One region of the Stenotrophomonas sp. Steno-C15 genome, then DNA from elsewhere that is predicted to be linked to it. Evidence: predicted binding sites of a transcription regulator. Region 1 holds the regulator's gene; the other holds the start of a gene.
The links. Region 1 encodes HrcA, which represses chaperone genes, less so after heat shock. Its sites were predicted from a motif close to TTNGCACTCNNNNNNNNNGAGTGCNAA; they were not measured.
Positions count from the first base shown of each region.

Region 2: rpoH (RNA polymerase sigma factor RpoH) is a predicted target of HrcA. The motif match lies at 3,008-3,034, and genes of this name have one in related genera.

Region 1 is NZ_JBWJPF010000002.1:5,568-10,664, forward strand. Features, by position in the region: gene grpE (nucleotide exchange factor GrpE) at 81-596, opposite strand; gene hrcA (heat-inducible transcriptional repressor HrcA) at 660-1,724, opposite strand; gene recN (DNA repair protein RecN) at 1,839-3,500, shown strand; gene AC06FB_RS01980 (LysR family transcriptional regulator) at 3,544-4,461, opposite strand; gene AC06FB_RS01985 (SGNH/GDSL hydrolase family protein) at 4,559-5,097, shown strand, end outside.
Region 2 is NZ_JBWJPF010000008.1:118,749-123,845, forward strand. Features, by position in the region: gene purD (phosphoribosylamine--glycine ligase) at 1-162, shown strand, start outside; gene AC06FB_RS08895 (DUF2247 family protein) at 312-794, opposite strand; gene AC06FB_RS08900 (RHS repeat domain-containing protein) at 801-1,802, opposite strand; gene rpoH (RNA polymerase sigma factor RpoH) at 2,121-2,996, opposite strand; gene ung (uracil-DNA glycosylase) at 3,274-3,987, opposite strand; gene AC06FB_RS08915 (response regulator) at 3,984-4,826, opposite strand; gene ftsX (permease-like cell division protein FtsX) at 4,834-5,097, opposite strand, start outside.

The sequences.
Region 1 (5,097 bases):
GGTTCGCCGGGCATGGCCCGGCGATGACGATCCGGGGGTAGCGCCGGGCCATGCCCGGCGGCCGCTCCCGGATCGACCGCTCAGTCGGCGGCCACCACCACCAGCGCCGGCCGCAGCAGGCGCTCGTTGAGCAGATAGCCCTTCTGGAACACGGTCACCACGCTGCCCGGGGCGGCGTCCGGGGCCGGCACCTGGCTGATCGCCTGGTGGTGCTCCGGGTTGAACGGCTGGCCGGTCGGGTCAATCAGGACCAGGCCGTTGTCGGCGGCGACCTTCAGCAGCTGCTTGTAGGTCAGCTCCAGGCCCTCGCGCAGCGGGTGCGGGTCGTCGCCGGCGGCCTTCAGGCCGGCATCCAGGCTGTCGAACACGGGCAGCAGTTCGCCCAGCAGCTTCTCGTTGGCGAACTTGCGGGCCTGCTCGATGTCGCGGGCCACGCGCTTGCGCTGGTTCTCCAGGTCGGCGCGCTCACGCAGCGCATCGGCCCTGACCTGCTCGACTTCCGCGCGCAGGCGCTCCACTTCGTCATTGACGCCTGCTGCGGCGGCCGCGTCGGCGGCGCTCTGCTGGGATTCGAAATCTGGATGTTCGTGGTTCATGTCTGGGTCCCTGGCGGTCACTCCCCGCCTCCACCCACCCTAGTGTGGGCGGGATGCTGCGTTTCAAGCGTCCGCGGCACCGGATCCGCGCCCGGTCGGTGAAAAGGCCGCGCCCAGCACGTCGGCGGTGGCCTGTACCAGCGGGATCATGCGGTCGTAGGCCATCCGCTTCGGCCCGATCACCCCCAGCACGCCCAGCACCTGCCCGTTGGCCGCATACGGGGCGGTCACCAGCGAAACGCCCTGCAGCGGCATCATCCCGGTCTCTTCGCCGATGAAGATGCGCACGCCCGGGGCCTGGATGGTCCGCTCCAGCAGCTGCAGGATCTCGCGCTTGCTGGAAAACAGCTCGAACAGTTCACGCAGGCGCTCCAGGTCGGACAGGTCCTGGACCCCCATCAGGCGGGTCTGGCCCGCCACCAGCATGTCGTCGGCCGCGGGCTGCAGGGCCTGCTCGGCCAGTTCGATGCTGTGCGCCAGCAGCTGCTCCAGCTCGGAGCGGGCATCGCGCAGCTCCAGCAGCAGGCGCGCCCGGATCTCCGCCAGCGGCAGCCCGGCGAAATGGGCGTTGAGGTAATTGGCGACCTGCTCCAGCTGGCCCGGCGCGAAGTCCTGGCGGGTTTCGATCACCCGGTTCTGGACCTCGTTGTCGGCGAACACCAGGATCGCCAGCACCCGGCGGCCGTCCAGCGCCACGAAATCGATCTGGCGGAAGGCGAACTGCTCGCGCCGCGGCGCGCTGACCACGCCGACGAAGTGGCTCATCGCCGACAGCAGCTCGGAGGCACTGCCGAGCAGGGCCTGGGTGCTGCCGCCACCGGCCAGTTCCTGGCGCAAGCGGGCCAGCTCGCCCTCGCCCGGCGGCTGCATCTGCAGCAGGCTGTCGACAAACACCCGGTAGCCATGCGCGGTCGGGATCCGCCCGGCGGAGGTATGCGGCGACGCCAGCAGGCCCAGGTCCTCCAGGTCGCCGAGGATGTTGCGGATGGTGGCCGGGCTGACTTCCAGCCCGGCCACGCGCGCCAGCGTCTGCGAGCCCACGGGCTCACCATCCTGGATGTGGCGCGCGATCAGCGTGCGCAGCAGATGGCGCGCGCGCGGGGCGAGTTGGTCGGCGGAACCGTGCATGGAATCAACCTGTGAGACACGGAGACTAGATAATGGCGCCGGATCACCTTGGCAAGCCATTGGACCGCCCGCGTGCGCGTGCTAGCGTTGCGCGGCTCAGATACCCCCAGACCCATGCTCAGACACCTATCGATCAAGGATTTCGCCGTCGTCCGCGCTACCGAACTTGAATTCGGGCCTGGCATGACCGTGGTTTCAGGCGAGACCGGCGCCGGCAAGTCGCTGATGGTCGACGCGCTGGGCTTCCTGTCCGGCCTGCGCGCCGACAGTGGCGTGGTCCGCCACGGTGCCGCCCGTGCCGAGCTGTCGGCCGAGTTCGCGCTGGAGCATCTGCAGGCCGCACGCCAGTGGCTGGCCGACAACGAGCTGGACGATGAGGACCAGTGCCAGCTGCGCCGCGTGATCCGCGCCGACGGCGGTTCGCGGGCCTGGATCAACGGCCGCCCGGTCACCCTCGCCCAGCTGGGCGAACTGGCCGCGCTGCTGGTGGAAATCCACGGCCAGCATGAACAGCAGGCCCTGCTGGCGCGTCCTTCCCAGCTGGCCCTGCTCGATGCCTATGCCGGCAACGAGGAAGAGCGCCGTCAGGTCCGCCGCGCCGCAGCCGCCTGGCAGGCACTGGTCGATGAATCCCTGGCGCTGTCGCAGCAGGGCGACGTCAGTGACCGTATCGGTTTCCTCGAGCATCAGCTGCGCGAACTGGACCGTGAGGATCTGGAGCCCGAATCGATCCTCGCGCTGGGCGCCAGCCATCGGCGCCAGGCCCATGCCAGCGCGCTGCTGACCGCCTGCCAGGCCGCCAGCAACCAGCTCAACGGCGACGAGGGCAGCTCGGCGCTGGATCAGCTGCAGCAGGTGCGGCACGAACTGGCCCGGCTGATCGAACACGACCCGCGCCTGGGCGAGGTGGACAGCCTGATCGAAAACGCGTCGATCCAGCTGCACGAAGCCCTGTCCCTGCTCGACCGCGTGCACGACGACCTGGATGCCGACCCCGAGCAGTTCGAGGAGAACGAGCGCCGTCTCGGCCGCCTGCACGACCTTGCGCGCAAGCATCGCGTGCCGATGGACGAACTGGGCGCGCAGCGCGAGCGCATGCATGCCGAAGTGGAGCAGCTGCGCGGCGCCGACGAACGGCTGCAGCGCCTGGCCGGCGAGATCGACAAGGCCGCGGCCGCCTGGCGGGTGCAGGCCGAAGCACTGACCACAAGCCGGCGCAGTGCGGCGGCCGCGCTGTCGACCACCACCACCGGCATCATCGCCGAGCTGGGCATGGGCGGTGGCCAGTTCCTGATCGAGCTGGAACCCCAGGACGGCGGCAAGCCCGACCCGCAGGGCGCCGAACGCGTGGAGTTCCTGGTCGCGGCCAATGCCGGTCAACCACCACGCGCCCTGCGCAAGGTGGCCTCGGGTGGCGAACTGTCGCGCATCTCGCTGGCAATCGAAGTGGCCGCGCTCGACCTGGACGCCGTGCCGACCATGGTGTTCGACGAAGTCGACTCGGGCATTGGTGGCGCGGTGGCCGACATCGTCGGCCAGAAACTGCGCGCCCTTGGCGAGAAGCGCCAGGTGCTGTGCGTGACCCACCTGCCGCAGGTCGCGTCCAAGGGCCATGCCCACTACCGGGTCAGCAAGGCACCGGTGGAAGGCATGACCCAGAGTGCGGTGGAGAAGCTGGACCTCAAGGCACGCGAGGAAGAACTGGCACGCATGCTCGGTGGCGTCGAAGTGAGCAAGGAAGCGCGCGCCGCCGCCCGCAAGCTGCTGCAGGTCTGACGCCGGCGGCGCCGAGCGACGCCCGGTCCGTCCCACCGCAGGTTCACCCCAGCGGCCGCGCCAGATCCACCTTTTCCACCAGGAAATCCAGGAACGCACGCACCCGCAGCGGCAGATAGCCACCCTGCCCCAGGAATACCGCGTGCACCTCTTCCAGATCGCCGGGATTGGCCTCTTCCAGCACCGGCAGCAGCCGCCCGGCCGCTATGTCGTCCCTGACCTGGAACGCGGCCAGCCGGGCCAGCCCGAGCCCTCCCAGCACCAGCTGCCGCAGGGCATCGCCGTTGCTGGCGCGCGCATTGCCGCTGGTGGGCACGCGCAGCACCTGGCCGCCCTGCAGCAGCGGCCACCCCTGCATCGCCCGCGCATGGCCGATGTCCAGCCGGTTGTGCGTCTGCAGGTCGTCGACGTTGCCAGGCAGACCGTGTCGCTGCGCATAGCCGGGTGAGGCCACGATCATCATCCGCGTCGCCCCCAACCGTCGTGCCACCAGGCTGGAACTCTTCAGCGGACCGGCCCGCACGGCCACATCGGTGCGCTGCTCGAGCAGATCGATCACTTCATCGGTCAGGGTCAGATCCACCCCCACCTGCGGGTGCTGCTGCAGGAACATGGGCAGCAACGGCAGCAGGAAATGCTGGCCGAAGGGCACGTTGGCATTCACCCGCAGCCGCCCGCGCGGTTCGGCATGCGCGCTCGCACAGCGCTCGGCCTCTTCCAGGTCAGCAAGCACGCGCAGCCCGCGCTCGTAGAAGGCGCAGCCCTCCGGGGTCAGCTGCAGCTGGCGGGTGGATCGCTGCAGCAGGCGCGTGCCCAGCCGCTGCTCCAGCCGCGCCACCAGCTTGCTGACCGCCGAGGGCGTCATGTCCAGGCTGCGGGCCGCCGCGGAGAATCCGCCGGTTTCGATCACCCTCACGAACACTTCCAGCTCGCCGGAGCGATTGATGTCGGGTCGCGCCATGGTGATGAATCCAGTTCACAGATGATTATCCAGGCGCAGTCTAGTTCACAGAAAGCGGCAGGGACACCATGGCCCCTCCTTCCGACGGACCCTTCCGATGAACCGCCTGAGCACGTTGACCACCGCTGCCCTGCTCACCCTGTCCGCAGCAGCCAGCGCCACGGCCGCCCCTCCCCGGCACTGGGTGGCCAGCTGGCAAGCCAGTCCACAACCGGTTTGGCAGGCAGACTTCCTGTTTCCGACGCTGATCCCCGCAGAGCTGGCCGACCAGACCTTCCGCCAGACCGTCCGCATCAGCCTGGGCGGCTCGCGCCTGCGTGTCCGCTTGAGCAACGCCTACGGGACACAGCCACTGAGGGTGGGCCGGGCCACCCTGGCGGCACATCCGGGCGAGGTGCCGCAGGCGCTGACCTTCGATGGCCAGCCCGGCGTGCTGATCGCGCCTGGCCAGGACCGGCTCAGCGACGCGCTGCCACTGCCCACGCGCAACCTGCAGTCGCTGCAGGTCAGCATCCATCTGCCACAGCCCACGCCGCTGCGGACGTTCCACTGGGAGGGCCGGCAGACCAGTTGGATCGCGCTGGGTGACCAGAGCCTGGCTGCGGACCTGGACGGGGCCCGCAGTACCACGGCCCG
Region 2 (5,097 bases), on a different contig from region 1:
AGGGTGGTCAGTGCCGGCGGCCGCGTGCTGTGCGTGGCGGCGCTGGGTGACAGCGTGCGTGATGCGCAGGCCAATGCCTACGCCGGTGTGGCCAAGGTCAGCTGGGCCAACGAATTCCACCGCAACGACATCGGCTGGCGCGCGATCGCGCGTGAGGGGTAAGGCCTGATAGATCCACCACGCAGCCTCCTGCATGGAACCAGATCACGGATTCTGGGAGTCTTCACCGTCCTCGGCATGGAAGCCGGGACGGTGCGCTTCGGGAAGAGGCGACGCACGTCAAGCGAAGGAAATTACGCTGAGTGAATCCGCTATTTCGCCGAGTCAAGATAACGTTTCCAGTTCTCGAAGAGCCGCGCAACGTTCTGCTCATGTGAGTGAGCAGACGGATCATACCCATCAGAAGCTGGCATGTACCTGACAAAGCTCTCCAGAGACTCCGGGTAATCAAAATCAGCGTAGATCCTCTCAACCTCTCCGAGCGGATCAGCAATCTCATCGCGCTTGGCGTAGGCGTCCGCGAGAAATGCAACAAGCCATCTTCTGAGAATCTCATCCTCGTTTGAGTTCTTATCGAATGCCGCCAACTGCGCAGCTACGCTATTACGCTCATCGGGAAGAACCCCTTCAAGCCTTTCAATCAAGGCGTTCAGATTGAACTTCTCTTCCAGTTCCTTCTGCTCCGACGCGCACTGCTTCACAACCTCAAAGTCAATCAGATGGCGCCCCAGTGCCCATGCCACCTCGGTCTGATTCCAGGGTCCGTAGGGTTGAATAGAGTCATACGTTCTCATGGACACTCACTTCTTGTTTGGTATTCCGTTCATGCTGCCACCTTCCACAAATCTTTGATGGGTCAAGTCGCCAGCCTTGTCGACTATGTATTCAAATCGACCGGCCTTTCCATTGAGTTCACCTGGCAGCTGCGTCAGAGTGCGGACCACGCCGTCACCCCCTGTCAACGGAGTATGAACACCCGCTTCTGCAGCGGTCTCTCGCATAAAGGTCGCCGAATTGTGCCCAGCGTCGGCTTTGAGTGCACTTCCCACAGGTCGGGAATTCAGAAGTGCCCGACCTTCAACACTCAGAGCTTTGGATGCCACCACACCTGCTCCACCGGCACCTGTAACTCCTGCGATATCAGCAGCGATACTGGTAGCTGCTGATATGACACTTGGATTGGCCATCGCAACCATGCCAGCTTCGATCAGCACTGGGGCAGCCATTGCCGCTGTAACAGCGATTGCGGCCGGTCTCATCGGCTCGTATACGGCGCCATTTCCGGCAGCAATATCCCTCCGATGCTGCTCAACGAATCGCTCTGCGGCCTGCCTTCCATCCGCATCGACGAACCTGTAGGGATTCCCGTTCGCGTACCGATACCTATTGAACTGCTCAACTGGCTTTTGGTGAGCGGTGACTGGGTCCACTGACAAAAACACACCCAATTGTGGATCCATGTAGCGCTGTTGCATGTAGCTCAGCCCTGTGGCCGAGTCACTCACATGTCCGGCGTACCCAGGTCCATCCGTGACCTGACCGCTTACCACGGCCCCGTAGGGCTCGTAGTCATATCGTTTGATGACGTTGCCGTTGGCATCGCTTTCGGCCACAACCGAGCCGAGGGCATCAGTGTGAATGTATGTGATCGTTGTCTGGGCGATTGCGGATGGTGACAGGCCAAGGCCCATCAGCAGCAGGCAGCACAGCCAGGCGCCTATGACACCAAGCTTGCGAGTTCGATCTTCAATTCCCCCGAAGCGGGTCGACACACCGCTTGCAGTTCTCTCAAACCTGCGCATCATTCCAATGCATGAAAGAGCCTTGAAGCAAGGCTTGGCATTCATAGCACAGAAGGGTAATCATCGGAGTCCAACTCTAGGACTGAGGCCAAAGGGACGATTCTGCATTGGGCCAGGCCCTTCGCTATAAACCTCGCGAGGGCTTGAACGGCTACCGGCAGCGCAAGAGTGCCAGCCATGGGCTGATACTACTGAAGCACCCGATCAGCGGCCCGCATCACTAACTGCCATGCCGGCCAAACGAAAAGCCCCGACCAACGCCGGGGCTTTTCATCAGAACGGGTGCCGGAGATAGAAACCGAACCTAAGATCCATGCCTTACGCGGTGAACAGCGCCTTCATCTTCTTCAGGGCATTCGCCTCGACCTGGCGGATGCGTTCGGCCGACACGCCGTACTCGTCTGCCAGTTCCTGCAGCGTCACCTTGCTGTCCGCATCCAGCCAACGGCGGCGGATGATGTCACGCGAACGCGCATCCAGTTCGGCCATGCCTTCGCGCAGCAGCTGCAGCTGGTTGTCCTCGCTGTCGGCACGCTCGTAGGCCATCGACGGATCTTCATCGTTGGCCACCAGGTATGCGGCCGGCGACGGCGGCGCATGATCATCATCCTCGTCGCTGGGCGCATCGAAACCGATATCGCGACCGGACAGGCGCGACTCCATTTCCATGACCTCGCGCTCGGACACGTTCAGATCCTTGGCCACCGCGCTGACTTCCGCGGCGTTCATCCAGCCCAGGCGCGTCTTCGACTTGCGCAGGTTGAAGAACAGCTTGCGCTGCGCCTTGGTGGTGGCGACCTTGACGATGCGCCAGTTCTTCAGGATGAACTCGTGCATCTCGGCACGGATCCAGTGCACGGCGAAGGAAACCAGGCGCACGCCCATGTCCGGGTCGAAGCGCTTGACCGCCTTCATCAGGCCGATGTTGCCTTCCTGGATCAGGTCGCCCAGGGCGAGGCCATAGCCGTTGTAGCCGCGGGCCACGTGCACCACGAAGCGCAGGTGCGAATGCACCAGCTCACGGGCAGCGTCCAGATCGTTGCCGTCGCGGAAGCGACGGGCCAGGTCCTGTTCGTCATCGACCGACAGCACCGGGATCTGGTGCACGGCACCGATGTAGGCGTCCAGCGAACCGAGCGCACTGGGAATCGGGAGATTGTTTGCCACAAGGGCAGTAGAGGTGTTCTGGCTCATAGGCACCCATCTTAGCAGTCCGGGATTTGGACTGCTAAAGGAGGAAAAAGTTCCAGCATCCTATTGATGCAACACTGGTCCCAAACAGAGCCCTACCGTAGCGCGATTTGATGACAGTGGCGAGCGCGCTTTTCGGGATTCACAATCCCTTGGAATTCAATCAATTACCTGCCGGGAACCGGCCGATTCCGGTCAAGCGGAGCTGAACGGGCCGTTCCGGAGGCCCATTCAGGCCAGGAAACGTTGCCCGGTGTTCAGGCCCGGCTGCCGGCGGAGGTCAAAGCGCCGCGCGCGGCGGCAGCGACCAGTCGATCGGCGCCTGCCCGCGACGCTGCAGGTAGTCGTTGGCCATCGAGAAATGCCGGCAGCCGAGGAAGCCACGATGGGCCGACAGCGGCGAGGGATGCGGGGCTTTCAGCACACGGTGGCGCCGGGTATCGATGACCTTGCCCTTCTGCTGCGCGTAGGCCCCCCAGAGCATGAACACCAGGCCTTCGCGTTCGCGGTTGAGCACATCCACCACGTGGTCGGTGAAGCCTTCCCAGCCGCGGCCCTGGTGGGCGCCGGCCCTGCCCTCCTCCACCGTCAGCACGGCATTGAGCAGCAGCACGCCGCGCTGCGCCCACGGCACCAGGCAGCCGTGATCGGGACGGGGGATGCCCAGGTCGCCTTCGATCTCCTTGTAGATGTTCAGCAGCGATGGCGGCACCGGAACGCCGGCGGGCACCGAGAAGCTCAGTCCATGCGCCTGGCCGCGCCCGTGGTACGGGTCCTGGCCCAGGATCACCACTTTCACCTGTTCGAACGGCGTGGCGTCGAACGCCGCGAAGATCTGCGGCCCCGGCGGGAACACCGCCGCGCCGGCCGCCTTGCGCTGGCGCAGGAAGGTGGAGAGTTCGCGCATCTGCGGCTGCAACAGGTAATCGCCGACCTGCTGCTTCCAGCTCGGTTCCAGCTGGATCGTCGGGGTGTCCACTACGTCATCGGTCATCGCAACAGGGGTCCATCGTTCAAGCGGGCCAGGCGCAGCTGGAACAGCACCTTGGTCACCAGCAGGCGCTCCTCGATCGGCTTCAGCACCAGATCATTGGCACCGGCCTGCAGCAACCCGGTCTGGTTGTGTGGATTGCCGTCGCCGGTCATCACCAGCACCGGCAGTCGGCGTTTGCCGTAGCCGAAATCCACGCGCACGCGCTGCACCACGTCGCGTCCGCTCAATTCGCCCTTCAGGGTGACGTCGGTCAACACCAGGTCGATGCGGTGGCGGCTGCGGCCCAGCGATTCGGCCGTGAGCAGGGTGAAGGCCTCTTCGGCACTGACCACGTGCAGCACGTTGAGCTGCTGGCGTTCGAGCATGCGCTTGGTCGCCTCCGCCACCACCCGGCTGTCCTCGATGTAGAGGATGGTCGCCCCGGGAATGGTCTGCGGCTGCACATAGCCACGGATGAACGTCGCCAGCGCCTCATGGCCCAGCGCCTTGTCGAAATAGTCGGTGACGTACTCGGTGAAGCGCCGCTGCTCCAGATGCTGCTGCGCATCGCCGGAGACCACGATCACCGGCACGTACGCCTGGCCGGCAGCTTCGCGGACCGTCCGCGCCAGCGCCAGGCCGTCGCCGTCACGCAGGGTCAGCGAGGTGGTGACCAGGTCCACCGGCCCCTGCGCCAGCGCCTGCTGGGCATCCTCGATGCTGTCGCAGCCGATCACCTCCACGCCCGGCAGATCACGCTGCAGCACGTCGGCGATCAGCTTGCGCACCAGTTTGGAACCGTCGACCACCATCACCCGCGTAGCGGGCCCTTCAAGGTGCTTCAGCGCTTGCGGTTGCATGCCGGTCTCAGGTGTCGGTCGGGCGGGTCTGGCGGAGGAAGTGGCCGGTGACCAGCCACGCGCCCAGCCATCCCAGCAGCAGCGTGCCCAGCAGGACCAGGCTGCCATGCAGCAGGTCCAGGCCGTGCAGCACGAACGGGCTGCCGTAGCTGCGTGACAGGTCAGCCAGCGGCGCGCGCAGGGCGGCGCCGGCAACACCGATCAGGGCCAGCGCCACCGCGCCGGCGCCCAGCCCGTACCAGGCGCCCAGATACAGGAAGGGCCGGCGGAT